3 linked regions of the Hydrogenophilus thermoluteolus genome follow. The protein of the gene in region 2 binds, or shares a complex with, the protein of the main gene of each other region. Links are inferred from orthologs where the notes say so. Each region holds a gene or a part of one and is shown on either strand. Other genes may lie near its edges. The genes, in order: secA, secY and secG.

Region 1 (7,805 bases), 390 kb from region 2 along the record:
ATCGTCGCCATGTTGGGCCGGATCATCCCGGCCCCTTTGCTGATGCCGGTAAGCGTCACCGTGCTGCCGTCGGAGAGTGTCACGGTTCGGCTGGCCGCTTTCGGCACGGTGTCGGTGGTCATGATCGCTTCCGCTGCGTGCGCCCAGCCGGTGGGGCTGAGGGTTGCGACCGCGTCGGGGATCCCGGCGAGCACTTTCGCGATCGGCAGCGGTTCCAGAATCACGCCGGTGGAGAACGGCAAGACTTCGGTTGCGGTAACGCCCAGCGCTTCTGCGACCGCGGCACAGGTGGTCCGCGCGTCGGCAAGCCCCTGCGCTCCGGTGCCCGCGTTGGCCACCCCGGTGTTGATCACAAGCGCACGCACTTTTCCACCCGTTGCCGCAAGATGTTCGCGGCACACCCGGACCGGCGCGGCGCAGAAACGGTTTTGCGTAAACACCCCGGCAGCGATACTGCCCGGATCGAGCGCGATCACCGTGAGGTCGCGGCGGTTTGCTTTGCGAATCCCCGCTTCGGTCACCCCCAATCGAACCCCCGGGACCGCCTGCAAAATTTCTGGTTGAAACGTCAGACCAACAGCCACTCTTTACCCTTTCCTATCCAACCGCTTGCCCAGAGCGGTTCACACCAAACGGCCGTGACAGTGTTTGTATTTCTTCCCCGATCCGCACGGGCACGGGTCGTTCCGCCCCACCTTGGGAAGCGCATGGCGGAACGGTTCGCCCTTGGTTTCCGCTTGGCCAGCGCGTTGCCCGTCGCTTTCCGATTCTGCTGCGGTCGCAACACCCGCGTCGGGATGTTCGAAATGGAGCGCTTTGAGTTCCGGTTCCTGTTGGGCCACCGCCTCGACCGCTTCCGGCGCTTGAATCCGAACCGTCATCAGGATTTGTGTGACGTCGCGGCGAATCGCCTCAAGCATCGTTTCGAAAAGCTCGAACGCCTCCCGCTTGTACTCCTGTTTCGGGTTCTTCTGCGCGTATCCGCGCAGGTGGATGCCTTGGCGCAGATGGTCGAGCGCTGCAAGATGTTCGCGCCAGTGCTGGTCGATGCTTTGCAGGAGCAGCGAACGTTCGAACTGCGCCCACGCTTCAGGCTCGACGAGTGCTTTCTTTTCGGCGTAGGCGTGATCTGCGGCTTCCAGGATCCGCGCCAGCATCGCTTCGTCACTCAGTTCCGGTTCCGCTTCGAGCCACGCTTTGACCGGGAGCGGCAATGCGAATTCGCTGGCAAGCGTCTGCTCGAGTCCGGTAAGATCCCACTGCTCGACGATACTGTCGTGCGGTACGAAGGTACGGAACGTGTCGCGCAAAACCCCCGCGCGCATCTCGTCGATCATCTCCGCGACGCTCGCGGCGTCGACCACTTCGTTACGCAGCGCATAGAGCACCTTGCGCTGTTCGTTCGCGACGTCGTCGTACTCCAACAGTTGCTTGCGGATATCGAAGTTGTGCTGCTCGACCCGCCGCTGCGCGGTCTCCAATGCCCGCGTCACCATCGGATGTTCGATCGCCTCCCCCTCGGGCATTTTGAGCCGCACCATCAACGCATTGAGTCGGTCGCCCGCAAAGATCTTGAGGAGCGGGTCTTCGAGCGAGAGGTAGAAACGCGACGAGCCGGGGTCGCCCTGACGACCGGCGCGACCGCGCAATTGGTTGTCGATACGGCGCGACTCGTGCCGCTCGGTCCCGATGATGCGTAGCCCCCCGGCTTCGATCACCCAGCGATGGTTCTCTTCCCACTCCTTCTCGAGCGCTTCGATCTTCGCTGCTTTTTCGCTTTCGGAAAGGTTGGGGTCGTTGCGGATCGCTTCGACCTGAGGTTTGATATTCCCGCCCAAGATGATGTCGGTACCCCGACCTGCCATGTTGGTCGCGATCGTCACCATCCCCGGGCGCCCCGCCTGAGCGATGATCTCCGCTTCTCGCGCATGCTGCTTCGCGTTGAGCACCTGATGTGGGATCCCCCTTTTTTTGAGGAGCCCAGAGAGGAATTCGTTCACTTCGATCGAGGTCGTCCCGACCAGCACCGGCTGACCGCGTTTGCGGCACTCTTCGATGTCTTCGATCACCGCTTGCCACTTCTCTTTTGCGGTGCGGTAGATCCGGTCGTTTTCGTCCTTGCGGATCATCGGCCGGTTGGTTGGGATGATCACCGTTTCAAGGCCGTAGATTTGCTGGAACTCGTAGGCTTCGGTGTCGGCGGTCCCCGTCATTCCCGCCAATTTTTCGTACATCCGGAAGTAGTTTTGGAAGGTGATCGACGCGAGCGTCTGATTCTCGGCGCGAATCGGGACCCCTTCCTTGGCTTCGACCGCCTGATGCAACCCTTCCGACCAGCGGCGACCGGGCATCAAACGACCGGTGAATTCATCGACGATGATGATCTCACCATCCTGAACGACGTAGTGTTGGTCACGATGAAAGAGCGCATGTGCGCGCAGCGCGGCAAAGACGTGGTGCATCAGGGTGATGTTGCGCGGATCGTAAAGACTCGTCCCTTCCGACAACAGCCCCTGTTCGGTGAGGATGCGCTCGACCTTTTCATACCCTTGTTCGGTGAGGAGCACCTGGCGTGCTTTGAGGTCGACGGTGTAGTCACCCGGCGTTACGATCTCATCCCCTTCCATTTTCTGCTCCGAGAGCAGCGGGATGATGGCGTTCACTTTGACGTAGAGTTCGGTATTGTCGTCGGCCTGTCCCGAAATGATGAGCGGGGTTCGCGCTTCGTCGATCAAGATCGAATCGACTTCGTCGACGATCGCGTAATGGAGCCCCCGCTGCACTCGATCCTCGGGGCGATAGACCATGTTGTCGCGCAAGAAATCGAACCCGAATTCGTTGTTGGTCCCGTAGGTGATGTCGCACGCATAGGCCGCCTGCTTCGCCGCGTGGTCGATCCCTGGCAGATTGACACCCACGGTCAGCCCCAGGAAACGGTGCAATTGCCCCATCCATTCGGCGTCCCGTTTGGCCAAGTAGTCGTTCACCGTAACGACGTGCACCCCTTTGCCGGTAAGCGCATTGAGATAGGCGGGAAGGGTCGCGACCAAAGTCTTCCCCTCACCGGTGCGCATTTCGGCGATTTTCCCTTGGTGCAGCGCAATGCCGCCGATCAACTGGACGTCGAAATGGCGCATCCCCAGCACGCGCTTGCCCGCTTCACGGACCACTGCAAACGCTTCAGGCAGCAGCGTGTCGAGCGATTCGCCGTTGGCGAAGCGCTGTTTGAATTCCGTGGTTTTGTTTTGCAATTCGGTATCGGAGAGACGGGCGGTTGCTTCTTCGAGGGCGTTGATCCGCGCGACGATTCCGCGGTACTGTTTGATCAACCGGTCGTTGCGGCTGCCAAAGATCTTTTTCAAAAGCTTCGCGATCATGCTACATTCCAAGGCGATTACGCGTCAAAGGTGAAGTGTATCATGTCCTTTCAGCGTCTTCCGGAGGCGTTCGCGGGCGAATCGCGTCTGCGCGAATTGCAGCGTCAAGGGTTATGGTTGTGGCAAGTGCAGCAGGCGCTGAGCGAAATCCTGCCGCCCGAGTGGTGCGCGCAATTGAGCGTCGGCCGCTTCGAGGGGGGACAATTGACGGTGATGAGTCCGTCCGCACTCGTCGTCGCGAAATTGAAACAGATGACCCCAACGCTCATCGCGGAACTGGGTCGCCGCGGCTTTGCCGTCACGGCGATCCGCTGGCGGGTGCGGCCAGAGCTCGTGCAGACGCTCGCGCAACGCCCGCAAGCGCCGGCACATGCGCCACGCGGGTTGAGCCAAGCTGCGATCGCGGCGCTCACCGAGCTGCGCGCGCAACTTCCCGCAGACGACCCCTTGGCACAATCGCTCACCGCGTGGCTTCGCCGCGCGACCGAAAACGCGCCCGCTGCGAGCCCCCAGTCACAGCGCGACGAGCCGCTCGAGCAGAAAAAGCAGTAAGTAGAGAAGCAGGATCGCGCCGCCTACGCTCGCGCCGCGCAGCGCCCAGCGCACCCACCGCCGCTCACCGGTCACGAAATAGGCAGCAAGCGCCACGAGCACAGCCAAAACGGTGAGGACGAGGACGATACGAAACGCAATCACCGTCAAGAAACCGGAACGGCGTCAGGTATCGGCAGGAGGGAGGGGCGGCGATGGGGCCAGCCAACGCGATGACCCGCGGAGCTGGAATCGGTAAAGGTCACCCACTCCCACGCAGTTTGGTCGGCCAGAAGCGCGCGCAAAAGCCGGTTGTTGAGCGCATGCCCCGATTTGTACGCGCGGTAATGGGCAAGCAGCGGGTGCCCCAGCACGTAGAGATCCCCAATCGCGTCGAGGATCTTGTGGCGGACGAACTCATCGGGACTCCGTAGGCCGCCGGGATTGAGCACCCGAAATTCGTCGAGCACCACGGCGTTCTCCAGGCTGCCACCGCGCGCAAGCCCCATCTGGCGCAACTGCTCGACCTCATGGACGAAACCGAACGTACGGGCACGCGCCACCGCGCGCAAGTAGCTCTCTTCGGCAAAATCGACGACCGCTTCCGTCTTCGACGCGGCGATCGCTGGATGGTCGAATTCGATCTGAAACGAAAGCCGGAACCCGTCGAACGGCTCCAACCGCGCCCATTTGTCGCCATCCTCGACCACAACCGGACGCTTCACGCGGACAAAACGGCGTGGTACCGATTGTGCGACCGTCCCTGCCTCCAGAAGCAACAAGACGAACGGCGCCGCGCTGCCATCCATGATCGGCACTTCGGGGCCATCGAGTTTGATCGTAACATTGTCGACACCCACCCCTGCAAGCGCAGAGAGGAGGTGCTCGATCGTTCCCACCCCGACATCCCCGCGACGAATTCCGGTGCAGAGACGGGTCTCCGCCACCGCGTCGGCGGAAATGGGGATCTCCACCGCGGGGGAATGGTCGATCCGTACGAATCGAATTCCGGCATCTGGGGGAGCCGGGAGCAGACGCAACGCGACCTTGGCTCCACTGTGCAATCCCACGCCAACGGTCTGGACGGGACGAGCGAGCGTTCGTTGCGGGATCACGGACGCGCCCCGTTCAGTCGTTTTGTTTGCGCAGGAACGCAGGGATGTCGAGTTTGTCCATGCCCTTGCTCGCCAACTGCTCGGCGAACGAGCGGACCGGTTTGCGCCCGGTGGCACGTGACGAGCGGATCACTTTGCTCGCTTCCGCTGCCGCTGCGCTCGCGGAACGACCATTCGGCGCTACGGCATGCGTAGCCGCAGCACCATAGGTACCCGTCGCACGGGCCTCTTCCCAAAGGTCGGACGTAGTCTGACGACGCCCCGCCCCCAGTCCTGTCGCGACGACAGTGACCCGAATTCGGTCTTCCATCGCGTCGTCGAAAACGGTGCCGTATTTGACGAACGCCTCCGGCGCGGCATAACCCTGAATCGCCCGCACGGCGTCACGCACTTCGCTCATCTTGAGCGAGCTGCGGCTTGCGGTGATGTTGATCAAGACACACCGAGCGCCAGAGAGTTCGGTCCCCTCAAGGAGCGGGCTCACCGCTGCCTGTTCGGCGGCGACGCGGGCCCGATCGACTCCGCTTGCCTCTGCCGAACCCATCATCGCCCGTCCCATCTCCGCCATCGCGGTGCGCACGTCTTGGAAGTCGACGTTCACCATACCGGGAACATTGATGATTTCGGCGATCCCGGCAACTGCGTTTTTGAGGACATCGTCGGCGGCTTTGAAGCACGCTTCGAACGGGGCATCGTCGCCGAACACTTCCAGCAGCCGATCGTTCAAGACCACAATCAACGAATCGACGTGGCGCGTGAGCTCTTCGATCCCGCTTTCAGCAACGCGGTCGCGATTTTCGAATTCGAACGGTTTGGTGACCACCGCAACGGTGAGGATCCCCATCTCTTTCGCGATCTCAGCGATCACAGGCGCCGCACCGGTTCCTGTTCCCCCACCCATCCCGGCGGTGATGAAAATCATGTGCGCACCGTCGAGCGCTTCGGCGATTTGGTCTCGACTTTCGAACGCCGCTTCCCGCCCCGCTTCCGGTTTCGACCCGGCACCGAGACCACTGCGTCCCAATTGGACTTTGGTTGGCGCGAGCGCACGGGAGAGCGCTTGCGCGTCGGTGTTGATCGCGACGAACTCGACGCCAGCTACCCCCTCACGGATCATGTGATCGACCGCGTTACACCCGGCCCCGCCGACGCCCAAAACACGAATGACTGTTTTCGCCTCTGCCGATTCGACCACCTCTTCCAATGCGTGCAGTGCCATGACCCTTCTCCCTGACTTTGTTCGATTCTAACCGATTTATCGCCAATCAACGATTTTCTGTGCCAAAAAACCAACGCAGCAACTGCGCGAACCACCCGGACCGCCGTTTGGTCCAAACCGCAGCATCCCCCCATTGTGCGTGCAGCAGACCACTGACCGCAGCATACGCAGGATCCTCCCACTTTTCGGCTTCATTGCTCAAATAGGGAATTCCCACTCGCGCCGGTGCTCCGAAAACGGCTTCCGCCAGATCCGAAATGCCGCTCAATTTCGCGCTTCCCCCGGTCAGGACTACGCCGGCGCTGATCTGCTCTTCGAGCCCCTGCTCGCGCAGCGTTTCCAACGCCATTTCGAAAATCTCCTCGACGCGCGGGTGGATCACGTCGACGAGCCGCTGCCGCGCCAAACGCCGCGGGGGGCGGTCGCCAATCGCCGGGGCATCGACGAACTCATCCATCGCCACCCAGTCGTAGGATGCCGCGCCGTACGCACATTTGAGCCGTTCCGCGTCGGCAGCGGGGGTGCGCAGCGCCATCGCGATGTCATGGGTGATGCGATCCCCACCCAGCGGCAACGCGGTGCAATACCGAACCGCTCCTTGCGCATAGACCACCATATCGGTCGTCCCGGCGCCGATATCGAGGAGCAACACGCCCAGCGCTTTTTCGTCTTCGGTAAGCACCGCTTGCGCCGCAGCCAGCCCTTGCACCATCAACGTGGTCAAATTCAACCCCGCGCGACGAATACATTTCACCAAATTGTGCGTTGCGCTCTTCAATCCGGTGACGACATGCACCCGTACCGCCAGTTTTCGTCCGCTCATCCCCACCGGGTTCGCGATTCCGCCCAGATCGTCGAGTACGAACTCCTGCACCAGCGCGTGCAACAATTGGCGATCTTCGGCAAGCGGCAGCTGTTTGGCGGCCTCCAAGACGCGCGCGACATCCTGTTCGGAGACTTCCGCACCGTGCACGGGCACGATCCCTTCGTTGTCCAAGCAAGCGAGGTGTGCGCCGCTGATCGTCGCGCGTACCTCCGAAAAGTTCGTTTCGATTTTCTCTTGCAACGTTTCGGCAACGCGAGCAACCACGGCCAACGTGGCGTCGATATTGACGACCATGCCGTGCCGCAACCCCATCCCTGTGGGCACTTCGACCAGGTGCAAGACGTCGACGCCCCCCTCGGGGCGTCGGCGTGCTACGACCGCTACGGTTTTCGCGGTACCGATATCGAGGGCAAGAAAAGGGGCTGTCCGTTCGCTCATCCGTGTCTATCCTGTTCGGCTGCGGGCGCAGGGGGTAACGAGACCGCGAAAGCCTGATCGTGGCGCAAGTCGACGCGGGTTGGCATCGCCCCCAAACGGCTGACCAACTGCGGCCAACGCTGGCTCAGCCACGCCACCCGCTGTTTCGCTGCTGCAGGTGAGGCGACGGTTCCCAGGAACCATTCGACGGGTTCGACGAAGGTCACCGTGATCGCACCCAATGGGGACAGCGTGATTCCGCTGAGGTGTAACGTATCGGGCAAGACTGGTGCAACCACTCGAAGGTTGCGAAACGCGTC
Region 2 (7,504 bases):
TCGGTGAAACACTTCTCCCCTTTCAGGAAGAGTTTTTCACCTTCACGCCGACACTGACGGCATTTTGGATCACGATTACGTGCCACTGATCATTCTCCTCATCAAACCCGACGTTTCTTGGGCGGACGGCATCCATTGTGCGGAATCGGCGTCACGTCGGCGATCCCGGTGATTTTGATACCCAACGCAGCAAGGGCACGAATGGTCGATTCGCGCCCCGGTCCCGGCCCTTGCACGCGGACTTCCAGATTTTTGATACCACACTCCATCGCAGCTTTTCCGGCAGCGTCGGCAGCAACCTGCGCTGCGAAAGGCGTGCTCTTGCGCGACCCCTTGAACCCAGAGGAGCCTGCGGAAGCCCACGCCAGCGCGTTCCCTTGCCGGTCGGTGATGGTTACGATGGTATTGTTGAAGGTTGCCTGAATATGGGCAATCCCGTCGGAAACGTTCTTTTTGACGCGACGACGCGCCTTGACTCCACTCTTCGCCATGCTACTTGACCCTCACATTACTTCTTCTTGCCCGCGATCGTCTTGCGCGGCCCCTTACGCGTCCTGGCATTGGTCCGCGTCCGTTGACCACGAACCGGCAGACCGCGACGATGGCGCATCCCACGGTAGCACCCGAGGTCCATCAGCCGCTTGATGTTCATCGTGATTTCGCGGCGCAGATCCCCTTCGACCTTATACTTAGCCACCTCTTCGCGCAAGCGCTCGATTTCGGCGTCCGTGAGATCTTTGATCTTCGCTTGCCGTGAGACTCCCGCCGCGTCACAAATTTTGCGCGCGCGCGAACGACCGATCCCGAAGATGTGGGTCAGCGCAATCTCGGCGTGTTTATGGTTGGGTACGTTTACCCCAGCAATTCGGGCCATATCCACTCACCCCAATGAAAAACATGCAATTCTAGCGGAAAGATGCACCAGGATCAACCTTGGCGCTGTTTGTGCCGTGCCTCTTTACAGATCACCCGCACGACCCCATGGCGGCGGATGATCCGGCAGTGGCGACAGATCCGCTTGACAGAAGGTTGTACTCGCATCGTTTCTCTCCAAAATTATTTGCTGCGAAAGACGATCCGCCCGCGCGTGAGATCGTAGGGCGTCAATTGCACCGTCACCTTGTCACCGGGCAAAATCCGGATGTAGTTCATCCGCATCTTGCCGGAGATATAACCCAAAATTTCGTGACCGTTCTCCAACCGAACCCGAAACGTCGTGTTCGGCAGATTCTCGATCACTTCTCCCTGCATCTCGATCACATCTTCTTTGGCCATCGCGTCAACCCCTCGTCCGACCGCTGCGCAAGTTCGCTTTTTTCAGGAGGCTCTCGTACTGATGGGACATGATGTGCGATTGCACCTGATTCATCAGATCCATCGTCACGACGACGATGATCAGGAGCGACGTCCCACCGAAATAGAAGGGAACGTTCCACTCCAAAATGAGGAATTCAGGAATCAGACAGACCAATGTCACGTAAAGCGCACCGGCCAGCGTCAATCGCGTCAGTACCCGATCGAGATACCGTGCGGTCTGATCACCCGGGCGAATCCCAGGAACGAACGCGCCGCTTTTCTTGAGGTTTTCCGCAGTCTCTTTCGCGTTGAAGACCAACGCGGTATAGAAGAAAGCAAAGAAAATGATCGCAAGCGCATAGAGCAAGATATAGATGGGCTGCCCAGGCGAAAGCGCCGCGGCCATATTGCGCAGCCATTCGAGAGATTCTGATGCGCCGAACCATTGCGCCGCAGTCGCAGGAAAAAGAATGATCGACGACGCAAAGATCGGCGGAATCACCCCAGCCATATTGAGCTTCAATGGCAAATGCGAGCTTTGACCGCCATAGAGGCGATTTCCCACTTGCCGCTTCGCGTAGGTAATGGGGATCTTGCGCAGCGCTTTCTCAACGAAGACCACGAACGCCGTGACGGCGATCACGAGCATGACGATAAGCAGTGCTGCCAAGGGATGCAGCGACCCCGTCGAGACAAGCTCAAACGTACCCGCAAGCGCAGTCGGCAAGCCCGCCACGATACCGGCAAAAATGATCAGCGAAATCCCGTTACCGATACCGCGCTCGGTAATTTGCTCGCCCAGCCACATCAGGAACATCGTACCCGTGACGAGGGTAACCACCGTCGTCATCCGGAAGATGAACCCGGGCTCGAGGACCAATCCGGGCTGGTTCTCCAGCGCCACAGCAATCCCCAGCGACTGCACGAAGGCCAAAGCGACGGTACCGTAACGCGTGTATTGCGCGATTTTGCGCCGCCCGGCTTCCCCTTCCTTGCGCAGTTGCTCGAGGGGCGGGAATGCATAAGTCATCAACTGCATTACGATCGACGCCGAAATGTACGGCATCACACCAAGAGCAAAGATCGTGAAACGCGAGAGTGCTCCACCGGAAAAGAGGTTGAGCACCCCCAAGATCCCGCCTTGTTGCGTTTCGAAGAGCTTCGCGAGCTGCACCGGGTCGATCCCCGGAACGGGAATATGCGCGCCGATCCGGTATACGATCAACGCGCCGACGAGAAACCACAGGCGCCGTTTCAAGTCGGCGAATTTACCGAGCGCGAAGCCAGGGGCGGTCATCGTCGCCACAGCGGGATCACTCCGTTTCGACCGAACCGCCCGCAGCCTCGATCGCTGCGCGCGCACCACGCGTCGCCTTGATCCCGCGCAGCACGACGCGGCGGGAAAGCGAACCCGATGCGATCACCTTGGCGCCGATCGCGTTGTTTGGCAAGAGGCCGGCCTGTTTCAGGACGATCAAATCGATCTCATCGACAGGCAGACGCTCGAGGTCGTTCAAGCGCAGTTCATGGACGAGCCCTTTGTTGGGAGACGTGAAGCCTCGCTTGGGCAAGCGCCGCTGCAATGGCATTTGCCCGCCTTCGAAACCGACTTTATGAAAACCGCCAGCCCGAGACTTTTGCCCTTTGTGACCGCGGCCACAGGTTTTCCCCAAACCGGAACCGATACCGCGGCCAACGCGACGGCGCGGTTTTTTGGCCCCTTCTGCGGGTTGAAGTTGATTCAAGCGCATCACTTACCCCTCGACTTTCAATAGATAGCCTACTTTGCGGATCATGCCCCGCACCTGCGGCGTATCGGGTAACTCAACGGTATGGTTCAGGCGGCGCAACCCCAAACCCCGGACGGTTGCCCGGTGGTCCTGGCGCGTGCCAATCAAGGAGCGGACCAGTGTCACGCGGATCGTTTGTGCGCTCATTTTGCTTACTCCAGGATCTCTTCGACCGACTTCCCGCGTTTCGCGGCAATTTCGGCCGGTGTTTGCATCCGGGTGAGCCCCTTCATCGCGGCGCGCAGCACGTTGTGCGGATTGCGCGAGCCCAAGGACTTACAAATGACGTCTTTGACACCAAGGGCTTCGAACAACAGACGCATCGCACCCCCCGCAATGATCCCGGTACCGGCAGGGGCCGGCTTCATGATCACGCGGCTCGCGCCATGCTTTCCGATGATTTCGTGCTGAAGGGTGCCATTGCGCAGCGGAATTTCGACCAGGTTGCGGCGCGCGTACTGCATGGCTTTCTGGACCGCCACCGGAACTTCGCGCGCTTTACCTTTGCCGATCGCAACACGGCCATCGCCATCCCCGACGACCGTGAGTGCGGCAAAGCTCAAAATCCGCCCACCTTTCACGGTCTTACTGACGCGATTGACCGCGACCAACTTTTCGATCAACTCTTCCTGCGCTTCGTAATCGCGCCCTTTGTTCGCTTTTCTGCTCATCGCTTCACCCCGTCAGAATTTCAGGCCGGCCTCGCGGGCGGCTTCGGCCAGCGCTTTGACACGCCCATGGTACAAATACCCGGAACGGTCGAAAGCCACCTCTTCGATACCGAGCGCCTTGGCTTTTTCAGCAATCGCTTTGCCGACCAATGCAGCGGCTGCGACGTTCCCGCCGTTCTTTACTTGTTCACGCAGCGCTTTCGAGAGCGTCGAAGCGGCAGCGAGCACCTTCGCTCCATCCGGCGTGGTGATCTGGGCATACATGTGCGCGTTGGAGCGATAGACTACCAGACGAATTTTCTTCAGTTGCGCAATTTTGGCCCGGGTTTTGCGGGCGCGGCGCAAACGTGCAAGTCTCTTGTTCATGGTCTAACCACCTTATTTCTTCTTCGTCTCTTTCAGGATCACCTGTTCGCCAGCATAGCGAACCCCTTTGCCCTTATAGGGCTCTGGCGGACGGTAAGCACGGATTTTGGCCGCTTCCTGACCCACCAACTGCTTGTCGATCCCTTTGAGGACGATTTCCGTTTGTGAAGGCGTCTCAGCCTTGACCCCGTCGGGCAAAGCGTGGATCACAGGATGAGAAAACCCGAGCGACAATTGGATCTGTTTGCCTTGCGCTTGTGCTCGGTACCCAACCCCGACGAGTTGCAAACGGCGTTCGAAGCCTTCAGAAACCCCTTTGACCATATTGGCCAGAAGCGCACGCATCGTCCCTGCGTACATGGCGCTGCGAACGACATCGGTTTTCGGCTGCACCCGCGCAACCCCGTCGGCGACTTCGATCGCCACCGCAGGATGCACTTTCATCTCCAGTTGCCCCAGAGGACCTTTGGCCCGCACCAGGTCACCGCTCACGGTGACTTCCACACCTTTGGGCAATACGACCGGTTGTTTCGCGATTCGAGACATCTTCTCTTCCCCCGTTAAGCGACGATGCAGAGCACTTCACCGCCAACGCGCGCTTTGCGTGCTTCACGGTCGCTCATCACGCCCTTGGGCGTCGAAACGATCGCGATACCCAAGCCATTCTGAACCTTCGGCAATTCATCGGCGCCGCGATAGATCCGCAAACCGGGGCGGGAAACGCGCTCGATGCGATCGATCACCGGGCGGCCTGCATAGTACTTCAGCGCCACTTTCAAGGTTGCTTTCGGACCATTGCGCAGGACTTCGTATCCAGCGATATAGCCTTCGTCGTGCAACACCTTCGCCACCGCCTCTTTCAATTTGGAATGCGGCACTTCGACATGACTTTTTTGCACCATTTGCGCATTGCGGATACGCGTCAGCATATCGGCGATGGGATCGGTCATACTCATCGCGCTCTCCTTACCAGCTCGACTTGGTCATGCCCGGAATCTGACCCGTGAACGCCAGTTCACGCAACTGATTACGGCACAACCCGAATTTACGGAACGTCCCACGCGGGCGACCCGTCAACGCACAACGATTGCGCAAACGTACCGGACTGGCGTTACGCGGCAACTGCTGCAACTTCAGACGCGCAGCCATACGCTCCTCGAGGGGCAATGACTGATCGTTAATGATCGCCAACAATTCCGCGCGCTTCTTCGCGTATTTCGCCACCAGCGCTTCCCGCTTCTTTTCGCGGTTGATCATCGATTTCTTAGCCATACTCGTACCCTTACGTCCGGAACGGGAAACGGAACGCTTCCAAAAGCGCCCGGCCCTCTTCATCGGTCTTTGCGGTCGTCGTGATCGTGATGTTCAGACCACGAACGGCGTCCACCTTGTCGTATTCGATTTCAGGGAAAATGATCTGCTCACGAACCCCAAGGTTGAAATTGCCACGACCGTCGAACCCTTTGCCGCCGACTCCGCGGAAGTCGCGTACGCGCGGGAGCGCGATCGTAATCAGCCGATCCAGGAATTCGTACGCGCGCACACCGCGCAAGGTGACCTTACAGCCAATGGGATAGCCTTCGCGAATCTTGAAGCCAGCCACGGACTTCCGCGCCCGCGTGATCACCGGCTTTTGCCCGGCGATCTTCGCCAGATCGTTCATCGCGTTTTCGAGCACCTTCTTGTCGGCAACCGCTTCACCTACCCCCATATTGAGGGTGATCTTCACGATGCGCGGCACCTCCATCACCGAGCGATAGCCAAAGCGGGCCATCAGCGCGGGAACCACCTCTTCTTGATATTGCTTCAACAACCGTGCCATCGTCGTGTCCTCACGCTTCTACCAGGTCACCGGTGCTCTTGAAAAACCGCACCTTACGACCATCTTCCAGAATCTTGATGCCAACCCGATCCCCTTTCTGAGTTTTGGGATTGAACAGCATCACGTTCGAGATATGGATGGGCATCTCTTTCGGTACGATCCCGCCCGGCTCACCTTTCAACGGATTTGGGCGCACATGTTTTTTGACGACATTGATGCCTGCGACGACGACACGGTCTGCACCGACGCGCTTCTGGACCACGCCACGGCGTCCCTTGTCTTTTCCTGCGATGACGATGACTTCGTCACCTTTCCGAATCTTCTGCATGGCACACCTCAGATCACTTCGGGAGCCAACGAAACGATTTTCATGAACTGCTCGGTACGCAATTCACGCGTCACCGGGCCGAAGATACGCGTTCCGATCGGCTCCAATTTATTGTTCAGGAGCACAGCTGCGTTTTCGTCGAACTTGACGAGCGAACCGTCCGGACGGCGAACCCCTTTTGCCGTGCGCACGACCACAGCGTTATACACGTCGCCTTTTTTCACACGACCACGTGGCGCCGCGTCTTTGACCGAGACTTTGATAATGTCGCCCACGTTGGCATAGCGGCGCTTCGAACCACCCAAAACCTTGATGCACATCACCTTGCGCGCGCCACTGTTGTCGGCGACCTCGAGAAGGGTCTGCATTTGAATCATCTTTGACTCCAACTTATACCGCAATGCGGACAGTATTGGACTGGGAACAAGACGCCCCGCTCACGCGGGGCGCACAACCAGAATCATCAATTATACTGTCGCTGCGGAATTTTGCCAAGACCTTACACCAAACCCGCTTTCGTGACGATTCGCGAAACAACCCAACTCTTGGTTTTGGAGATTGGGCGCGATTCGACGATTTCGACGACATCGTTCAGCGCCACGTTGGGATCTTCACAATGGGCGTGAAACTTGCGCGATTTGGTCACATATTTGCCATAGAGCGGGTGCGCTTCACGGCGTTCGACCAACACCGTCACCGTCTTCTGCCTGGCCGTGGAAATCACCTTCCCTTGCAACCGGCGACGGTTTTTTTCCCCTTGATTCCCGGTCATGTCCGTACCCCTTTCTCTGCCAGCACGGTTTTGACGCGCGCGATATCCCGTTTCACTGCGCGCATCTGCGCCGTATTGCTGAGCTGCTGTGTTGCAAGCTGCATCCGCAAAGAGAATTGCGCTTTACGCAACGACAGCAACTCCTCTTTCAATTCGGCTACCGATTTCTCTCTCAAATCCTTTGCTTTCATGTTTAGCTCCCCAACCGTCGGGTTACGACGATCGTCCGGAACGGCAACTTCGCTGCGGCAAGGCGAAACGCTTCACGCGCCAACTCTTCACTGACCCCGGCCATCTCATAGAGGACTTTGCCCGGTTGGATCTCCGCAACCCAATACTCGGGGTTCCCTTTACCGCTACCCATCCGAACCTCTGCCGGTTTTTGCGTGATTGGCTTGTCCGGAAAGACTCGGATCCAGATGCGACCACCCCGTTTGATGTGGCGGGTCATCGCGCGAC
Region 3 (7,361 bases), 820 kb from region 2 along the record:
GGTGTGGTCTCGTTGAAATCGATGCCGAGGCGCTCCTTGAGATGTTCTGCCGCGTGGTAGCCGCCAGAGAGCGCACAGGGCAGATTGGTGCACACCGTGAGTTTGTATTTGCCTACTGGTGTCAAATCGTACATGTTGTAGAAAGTGGCGACTTCATAGACCGCGACTGGCGGCATCTCGAGATAGTCCGCGACGAACGCGATCGTCTCTTCCGAAAGCCACCCTTTCTCTTCTTGCGCAATCCGTAGCGCCGCCATCACCGCCGACTGCTTCTGCCCCGCCGGGTATTTGGCGATTTCACGGTCGATGCGGGCCAACGCCTCTGGTGAGAGCATCGAAAACTCCTTTAGCGGTCGATTTCGCCGAAGACGATATCCATGGTGCCGATGATCGCAACGACGTCCGCAATCAAATGTCCGCGCGCCATCTTGTCCATCGCCGAAAGGTGCGCAAACCCGGGGGCGCGCAGTTTGACCCGGTAGGGTTTGTTGGCACCATCGGAGATCGCGTAGACGCCGAACTCCCCTTTCGGATGTTCCACTGCGGCATAAACCTCACCTGGCGGCACGTGGATTCCTTCGGTCATCAACTTGAAATGGTGGATCAGCTCTTCCATCCCCGTTTTCATCTTCTCGCGGGGAGGCGGCGCCACTTTGTAATTGTCCGTGATCACCGGGCCGGGGTTTTTCCGCAACCAGTCGATGCACTGTTTGATGATGCGGTTCGATTGCCGCATCTCCTCCATGCGCACCAGGTAGCGGTCGTAACAGTCACCGTTGGACCCCACCGGGATATCGAATTCGAGCTGATCGTAGACTTCATAGGGCTGCTTCTTGCGCAGGTCCCACGCCACGCCAGAGCCGCGCAGCATCGGCCCGGTGAATCCCCACGCCAGCGCCTCTTCCGGGGAGACCACGCCGATCCCCACGGTCCGCTGTTTCCAGATGCGGTTGTCGGTAAGGAGCGTATGGTAGTCGTCGAGATACCCTTCGAACCGCTCACAGAAATCTTCCAGGAAGTCGAGCAGCGACCCTTCACGAGCGCGATTGAGCTCCTTGACCCGTTTTTCGTCTTTGTATTTGCTGACGGTGTATTTGGGCATTTCGTCCGGCAGGTCGCGGTACACCCCGCCTGGGCGATAGTACGCTGCGTGCATCCGCGCACCGGAGACCGCCTCATACGCATCCATCAGATCTTCGCGCTCACGGAAGGTATAGAGCACCATCGTCATCGCGCCGATATCGAGCGCATGGGTACCGATATTGAGAAGGTGGTTGAGGATGCGCGTGATTTCATCGAACATCACGCGGATGTACTGCGCGCGAATCGGCACTTCGATCCCAAGCAGCCGCTCGATGGCCAGGCAGTAGGCGTGTTCGTTGCACATCATCGAGACGTAGTCCAACCGGTCCATATAGGGAACCGATTGCACCCAGGTGCGGGTTTCCGCCAATTTTTCTGTACCGCGATGCAACAACCCGATGTGCGGGTCGGCGCGCACCACCACCTCCCCGTCGAGTTCGAGGATCAGGCGCAAGACACCGTGGGCCGACGGGTGCTGCGGCCCGAAGTTGATCGTAAAGTTCTTGATTTCGGCCATCGTCACACGTCCCCGTAGTTCGCTTCACGGACGATTCGCGGCGTGTTTTCGCGCGGCTCGATCGTCACCGGTTGATAGACGACGCGCCCTTTCTCCGGGTCGTAACGCATTTCGACATGGCCGGTCACCGGGAAGTCTTTGCGCAGGGGGTGGCCGACGAATCCGTAATCGGTCAAAATGCGCCGCAAATCGGGGTGCCCTTCGAAGAGGATCCCAAAGAGGTCGAACGCTTCGCGTTCATACCAATCGACACTGGGCCAGATCTCGATCAACGAAGGAAGGGTCGGCCAGTCGTCGTCTACCGCAAAGGTCTTCAGCCGCAACCTTACGTTATGGGTGAGCGAAAGCAGATGGACGGCAACGGCGAAACGCGGTCCCACCCACGGACGGTTCGCGTAGGTGGCATAGTCGATACCGGAAAGGTCGATCAACTGTTCGAACGCAAAATCGGAATCGTCGCGCAACGTTTGCGCGATCGCCAGATAGTTTTCCTTGTCGACGGTCATCGTCACTTCCCCGTGGTGCTCCTGCACCACGACTTGATCGCCGAACCGGTTCCGCAGTCGTTGCGCCAAAGCTTCGGTTCTTTTCATCGACGCCCCCTAGGCTACGTGCGCGCGATCGTGGACGTGCGCTTGATTTTGTTCTGAAGCTGAATGATGCCGTACAAAAGCGCTTCAGCCGTTGGCGGACAGCCGGGAACGTAGACATCGACCGGCACGATGCGGTCACAACCGCGCACCACGGAATAGGAATAGTGGTAATAGCCGCCCCCGTTGGCGCAGGACCCCATCGAGATCACCCACCGCGGCTCGGGCATTTGGTCATAGACTTTGCGCAATGCGGGTGCCATTTTGTTGCAGAGCGTCCCCGCAACGATCATGAGATCCGATTGTCGCGGGCTGGGACGAAAAACGACACCGAAGCGGTCGAGATCGTAACGCGAACAGCCAGCATGAATCATCTCGACGGCGCAACACGCCAACCCGAAGGTCATCGGCCACAGCGACCCCGTCCGCGTCCAGTTGATGACCGTATCGAGCGACGTGGTCATGAACCCTTCGCGCATCACTCCTTCAATGCCCATCGCTCACTCCCAATCGAGCGCGCCGTTCTTCCATTCGACCGCATAGCCCAAGACCAACACGGCGAGGAAGATCAGCACGGTAGTAAAAGCGTACCAGGCGTTTGCGCCTGCAGTGATCATTTCATTGAACGTAACGCCCCACGGAAACAAGAGCGCGATTTCCAAGTCGAACAGAATGAACAGGATCGCAATCAGGTAATAGCGAACGTCGAATTTGATACGGGCGTCTTCGAACGGCTCGAAACCGCATTCGTAGGGGGAGTATTTTTCGGGATCAGGACGGCGTGGGCCAAGGATCCACCCAAACACCATCGGCAGTACGCCGATCGCCAGCGCGACTACCAGGAAAACCAGGACCGGAAAGTAGCTTTCCATTACGGCCGCTCCTCATCTTCGGGCGACCGATAGGATACACCTTTTTGGTTCTAAATGCAGCGCGAAGCCAAAAAACAAGCTATCAAAAAAATCTAAGTTATTTGAATTTTTTTTGATAAAAATTCTTTTTGCAACAAAAAAAGCCGCTCATGAGCGGCTTTTTTTGTTTGGTGCCGACGGTGAGATTCGAACTCACACGGCTTTCGCCACCACCCCCTCAAGATGGCGTGTCTACCAATTCCACCACGTCGGCAGCAACGAAGCGAATTATACCGGAATTTTGCCGCAGCGCAATACCTCGCACCAGTCACTCAGGGATTTTCGACTCCGGTGCTGGCGATTGTTGTTGCGGTTGCGGTGCAGCAGCGCCAGCGTCCTGTTGCATCACGCTCGATGGCGCAGAAAGATGCGTTTTGCTCGCGAGGTAGGTCATCGCGAGACTGGTCAGGAAGAAAACCGTGGCGAGGATCGCGGTGGTTCGGCTCAAAAAGGTAGCTCCGCCGGAGGCCCCAAAAAGACTCGCCGAGCTTCCGCCCCCAAACGCGGCACCGGCATCGGCGCCCTTGCCGTGTTGCAACAGCACCAGAATGATCAATGCCACGGCAACGACTAGGTGAATCGTCAGAACGATCGAAAAAGCCAAACTACCCATTGTTACTCCTTTTCAGCAGCCGCGACGATCGCGGCAAATTCCATAGCACTCAACGACGCGCCGCCGATCAGCCCACCATCACACCCTTCGACGGTAAACAGTTCCGCAGCGTTACCCCCTTTGACACTTCCCCCGTAGAGAATGGGAAGGTCTGAGCGCGCCCCAACCTCAGAAAGCACCGTGCGCAACCAACCATGCGCCGCAGCAACGTCTTCGGGCGTGGCATTGCGTCCGGTTCCAATTGCCCAAACCGGTTCGTACGCAATGAGAACGTTTTCGACCGCTGCGGCACCGACGATTTCGACCACCTCGACGATCTGCTGACGCAATACGTCTTGCCAGGCGCCGCGCTCCCGCTCTTCCAGCGTCTCACCAACACACCAGATCGGCGTAATCGCCACCGCATTGAGCCGCTGGATCTTTTCTGCGATCTGCGCATTGGTTTCGCCGAAATATTGCCGCCGTTCCGAATGACCGACGATGGTCAACCGGCATCCGAAATCACACAACATTTCGGCGTGGACTTCACCGGTATAGGCCCCAGGGCCGAACGGGCTGACATTCTGTGCGCCCCAGAGCACCTTGCTCTCTTGCAACATACGCTGTGCTTGCGCCAGATAAGGGAACGGCACGCAGACCCCTACACGCGTATTCTCGCAAACTAGCGCTTTGAGCGCGACGAGTAGCGCTTCGTTCTGCGACCATGCGCCGTTCGATTTCCAGTTACCGATAACCCATTTCATGGAAAAAACTCCTCACCCCAATCAAACCATCACCGACGCACCTGCTCGGCGATCCGTTCCGCGGTTTCCGCAAGCGCCGCTACGATAGCGTCGACCACCGCCGCCTCTTCCCCTTCGACCATGATGCGCAAAAGCGGCTCGGTGCCCGAAGGGCGGATCAGAATCCGTCCACGATCGGCCAGTTCGGATTGGGCACGCGCTACGGCGTCCCGAAGCGCCCCGTGGGCTTGCCAGTCCTCTCCCTTGGGCCAGACGACATTGCGCAACCTTTGGGGGTAGGTCTGTAACGGCGCGGTCCATTCCGCCAAGGTGGTCTCATGGCGCACCAACGCGGCCAGGACCTGCAACGCGCTGACGATCCCGTCGCCCGTGGTGTGTTTGTCCAAACAGAGGATATGCCCCGAATTCTCCCCACCGTAGCACCAACCCCGTTCGCGCAAACGCTCCGCGACGAAACGATCGCCCACCGCGGTCCGTTCAAGCGGCACACCGTAGGCAGCGAGCGCACGCTCCAACCCCAAATTGGTCATCACCGTTCCCACGACACCGGGCACGGCAACCCCCGCAGCCAAACGGTCGCGAACGATCGCGAACAACAGGGCGTCGCCATCGTACAACCGCCCTTCCCGGTCAATCATCACCACGCGATCCCCGTCACCGTCGAACGCGATCCCAAGGTCTGCCTGGTGCGCTTCGACCGCGCGTTGCAAAGCATCTGGATGGGTCGCACCCACCGCGCGGTTGATGTTGAAGCCATCCGGTTCTGCGCCGATCACCGTGGTCTTCGCGCCCAATTCGTGAAAAACGTGCGGCGCTACCTGGTACGTTGCGCCATGAGCGCAATCAAGCACCAGGTGCCAGCCATCGAGCGTAAGGTCCGCGGGAAAAGTATTCTTACAAAATTCGATGTAACGCCCTGAGGCGTCGTCGATTCGCTTCGCTTTGCCCAACGCGTCTGCTGTAACCGATTCGACGGGCGCTTCCAGCCACTCTTCGATCTGTACTTCCAGCGCGTCGTCGAGTTTCGTCCCCGCTGCGGAGAAAAATTTGATTCCGTTGTCGTAATAGGGGTTGTGCGACGCGCTGACGACGATTCCTGCATCGAGCCGCATCGCCCTAGTGAGGTAGGCGATCCCCGGTGTCGGCAAAGGCCCTGTCAGCAAGACGTCTACTCCGCTACTGGCTAACCCCGCTTCGAGTGCCGCTTCCAGCAGATAACCAGAAACCCGCGTGTCTTTGCCAATCACAACCGTCGGACGCCGCAAACCGGTATGAGCGCGTGCCAAAACCTTGCCTGCGGCAAAGCCCAGCCGAACGACGAAATCGGGTGCAAGGTGGGGATCCCCGATGCGCCCGCGGATGCCGTCGGTACCAAACCAGCGTGCCATAGGTTACCCAGTTCAAAAAAGTGCCATTGTACCAGGGGGATCGTACAAAGCCGCTGTTTCGCTACGCGTTCACGCCAGCGCACGCCAAACGCGCAGTGCATCGACCGTCGCCGCGACATCGTGCACCCGCACGATCGAAGCGCCCAACGCCACCGCTTTGAGCGCGGCGGCAACACTGCCAAAGACGCGCGCCTTGGGTTCGTCACGACCGGTGATCGCCTGAATCATCCGTTTGCGCGAAACACCAACGAGGACGGGATACGATGCGACAAAACGCGGCAACGCGCGAAACAGCGCCACGTTGTGTTCCAACGTCTTCCCAAAACCAAAGCCGGGATCCCAGACGATGCGGGCAGGGGCCACCCCTGCCGCTTCAAGCGCGCGGGTCTGGGCATTGAGAAACGCATATACTTCACCGACCACATCGTCGTAGTGCGGTGCCGCTTGCATCGTTTGCGGCTCCCCTTTCATGTGCATCACACACAAGCCACACCCGCTCTGCGCAGCGACCCGAACCGCGTCAGCAGTGCGAAAGCCCGAAACATCGTTGAGGATGTCCGCACCGAGTTCGACGGCACGCGCCATGACCTCTGGTTTACGGGTATCGACCGAGATCGCGACTGGCCACTTCGTGACTGCCCGCAGCACCGGCTCCAACCGTTGCCATTCCACCTCTGCTGGGACAGGCTGCGCCCCCGGCCGGGTCGATTCGGCACCGAAATCGAGCACTGCGGCGCCCGCTTCGACCGCGGCCTCGGCCTGCTTGAGTGCCGCTGTAACGTCGGCGTCCACCCCATCGCCTGAGAACGAATCGGGCGTGAGGTTGACGATCGCCATCACGAGCGGTTCGTGCAACGACAAACGGAAACGCCCCGCGCGCCAAACGCGGGGCTGAAGGGAATCGACCGTTTTGGGTTTCATCGACGGTTTTTCACCGCGTTCATCCAGCCGGTTCCGCTTCGGGCGGCTGCCCGCCAGGCGAAGCGGGGCGCGTCCCTTTTTCTTCTTGTGCCGATGCGTCGGCAACTACCCCTTCCCCGCTCGGCGGCGTTGCGTTGCGCTGGTTCGTGTCTGATTTTTTTGGCGGGCGCGGCGGTTTTCCCGCCATGATGTCGTCGATCTGGTCGGCGTCGAGCGTCTCATATTCGAGCAGCGCTTCGGCCAGCGCGATGACTTTGTCCCGGTTCTCTTCGATCAAGCGGCGCGCGAGCGCGTATTGCTCGTCGATGATGCGGCGCACTTCGGCGTCGACCTTTTGCATCGTTGCTTCAGAGATGTTGCGGTGGGTGGTCACGGCGCGACCAAGGAAAATTTCCCCTTCCTCTTCGCCATAGACCATCGGCCCCAGGATATCGGACATTCCCCACTGGGTGACCATTTTGCGCGCGATATCGGTTGCCCGTTGAAAGTCGTTCGACGCCCCCGTTGTCATCTGGTTCATGAAGATCTCTTCGCAGATCCGTCCGCCGAACAGAACCGCGATCGTGTTCAGCAGCCGTTCTTTGTCCTGACTGTA

The links.
Region 1: the proteins of secY (region 2) and secA are in contact, whole or in part, in a crystal structure (PDB 3DIN), measured with the Thermotoga maritima proteins. The link is inferred for Hydrogenophilus thermoluteolus from one-to-one orthologs. Residues at the interface, in WP_004081795.1 of Thermotoga maritima: Glu108, Gly109, Glu110, Glu111, Ala236, Glu237, Arg238, Arg239, Ile240, Thr241, Ile242, Gln243, Tyr244, Ala245, Arg246, Arg247, Val248, Thr249, Gly250, Arg251, Arg252, Val253, Tyr254, Gly256, Ala257, Ser258, Thr259, Tyr260, Leu261, Pro262; in WP_004082002.1 of Thermotoga maritima: Glu261, Ala262, Arg263, Lys300, Ala301, Arg302, Thr303, Ile304, Ile305, Leu323, Tyr324, Asp325, Pro326, Val329, Ser330, Tyr333, Ile336, Lys340, Phe345, Val349, Glu363, Phe364, Tyr374, Ser375, Gly376, Gly377, Glu393, Ile395, Thr482, Ser483.
Region 3: secY (region 2) and secG share a complex: the UniProt entries of both Escherichia coli proteins name them as parts of the sec protein translocase complex. The link is inferred for Hydrogenophilus thermoluteolus from one-to-one orthologs.

What each region holds. Positions count from the first base shown.
Region 1 is NZ_AP018558.1:824,382-832,186, reverse strand. What follows is about bases 424-3,683. They hold secA (preprotein translocase subunit SecA), read right to left. Parts: upstream 3,378-3,683; coding sequence 624-3,377; downstream 424-623. Other genes in these bases: HPTL_RS04040 (DciA family protein), read left to right, coding at 3,420-3,683; argJ (bifunctional glutamate N-acetyltransferase/amino-acid acetyltransferase ArgJ), read right to left, coding at 424-584. Outside these bases: more of argJ, read right to left, coding at 1-423; more of HPTL_RS04040, read left to right, coding at 3,684-3,929; HPTL_RS04035 (hypothetical protein), read right to left, coding at 3,891-4,073; lpxC (UDP-3-O-acyl-N-acetylglucosamine deacetylase), read right to left, coding at 4,076-5,023; cell division protein FtsZ, read right to left, coding at 5,037-6,242; cell division protein FtsA, read right to left, coding at 6,289-7,506; HPTL_RS04015 (cell division protein FtsQ/DivIB), read right to left, coding at 7,503-7,805. UniProt on the Escherichia coli protein: Required for protein export, interacts with the SecYEG preprotein conducting channel.
Region 2 is NZ_AP018558.1:434,325-441,828, reverse strand. The notes cover bases 437-3,395. They hold secY (preprotein translocase subunit SecY), read right to left. Parts: upstream 2,594-3,395; coding sequence 1,280-2,593; downstream 437-1,279. Other genes in these bases: rpsE (30S ribosomal protein S5), read right to left, coding at 3,239-3,395; rpmD (50S ribosomal protein L30), read right to left, coding at 3,051-3,233; rplO (50S ribosomal protein L15), read right to left, coding at 2,610-3,047; infA (translation initiation factor IF-1), read right to left, coding at 1,057-1,275; rpmJ (50S ribosomal protein L36), read right to left, coding at 928-1,041. Outside these bases: rpsD (30S ribosomal protein S4), read right to left, coding at 1-86; more of rpsK, read right to left, coding at 102-436; more of rpsE, read right to left, coding at 3,396-3,757; rplR (50S ribosomal protein L18), read right to left, coding at 3,770-4,123; rplF (50S ribosomal protein L6), read right to left, coding at 4,136-4,669; rpsH (30S ribosomal protein S8), read right to left, coding at 4,684-5,079; rpsN (30S ribosomal protein S14), read right to left, coding at 5,090-5,395; rplE (50S ribosomal protein L5), read right to left, coding at 5,406-5,945; rplX (50S ribosomal protein L24), read right to left, coding at 5,956-6,273; rplN (50S ribosomal protein L14), read right to left, coding at 6,282-6,650; rpsQ (30S ribosomal protein S17), read right to left, coding at 6,773-7,045; rpmC (50S ribosomal protein L29), read right to left, coding at 7,042-7,236; rplP (50S ribosomal protein L16), read right to left, coding at 7,239-7,504. UniProt on the Escherichia coli protein: The central subunit of the protein translocation channel SecYEG. Consists of two halves formed by TMs 1-5 and 6-10.
Region 3 is NZ_AP018558.1:1,253,876-1,261,236, forward strand. Bases 2,043-4,858 are described here. They hold secG (preprotein translocase subunit SecG), read right to left. Parts: upstream 3,715-4,858; coding sequence 3,370-3,714; downstream 2,043-3,369. Other genes in these bases: HPTL_RS06085 (NADH-quinone oxidoreductase subunit C), read right to left, coding at 2,043-2,193; HPTL_RS06090 (NuoB/complex I 20 kDa subunit family protein), read right to left, coding at 2,208-2,687; ndhC (NADH-quinone oxidoreductase subunit A), read right to left, coding at 2,691-3,062; tpiA (triose-phosphate isomerase), read right to left, coding at 3,717-4,457; glmM (phosphoglucosamine mutase), read right to left, coding at 4,487-4,858. Also shown: NADH-quinone oxidoreductase subunit NuoE, read right to left, coding at 1-335; HPTL_RS06080 (NADH-quinone oxidoreductase subunit D), read right to left, coding at 347-1,600; more of HPTL_RS06085, read right to left, coding at 1,603-2,042; more of glmM, read right to left, coding at 4,859-5,845; folP (dihydropteroate synthase), read right to left, coding at 5,915-6,766; ATP-dependent zinc metalloprotease FtsH, read right to left, coding at 6,786-7,361. UniProt on the Escherichia coli protein: Subunit of the protein translocation channel SecYEG. Overexpression of some hybrid proteins has been thought to jam the protein secretion apparatus resulting in cell death; while this may be true it also results in FtsH-mediated degradation of SecY.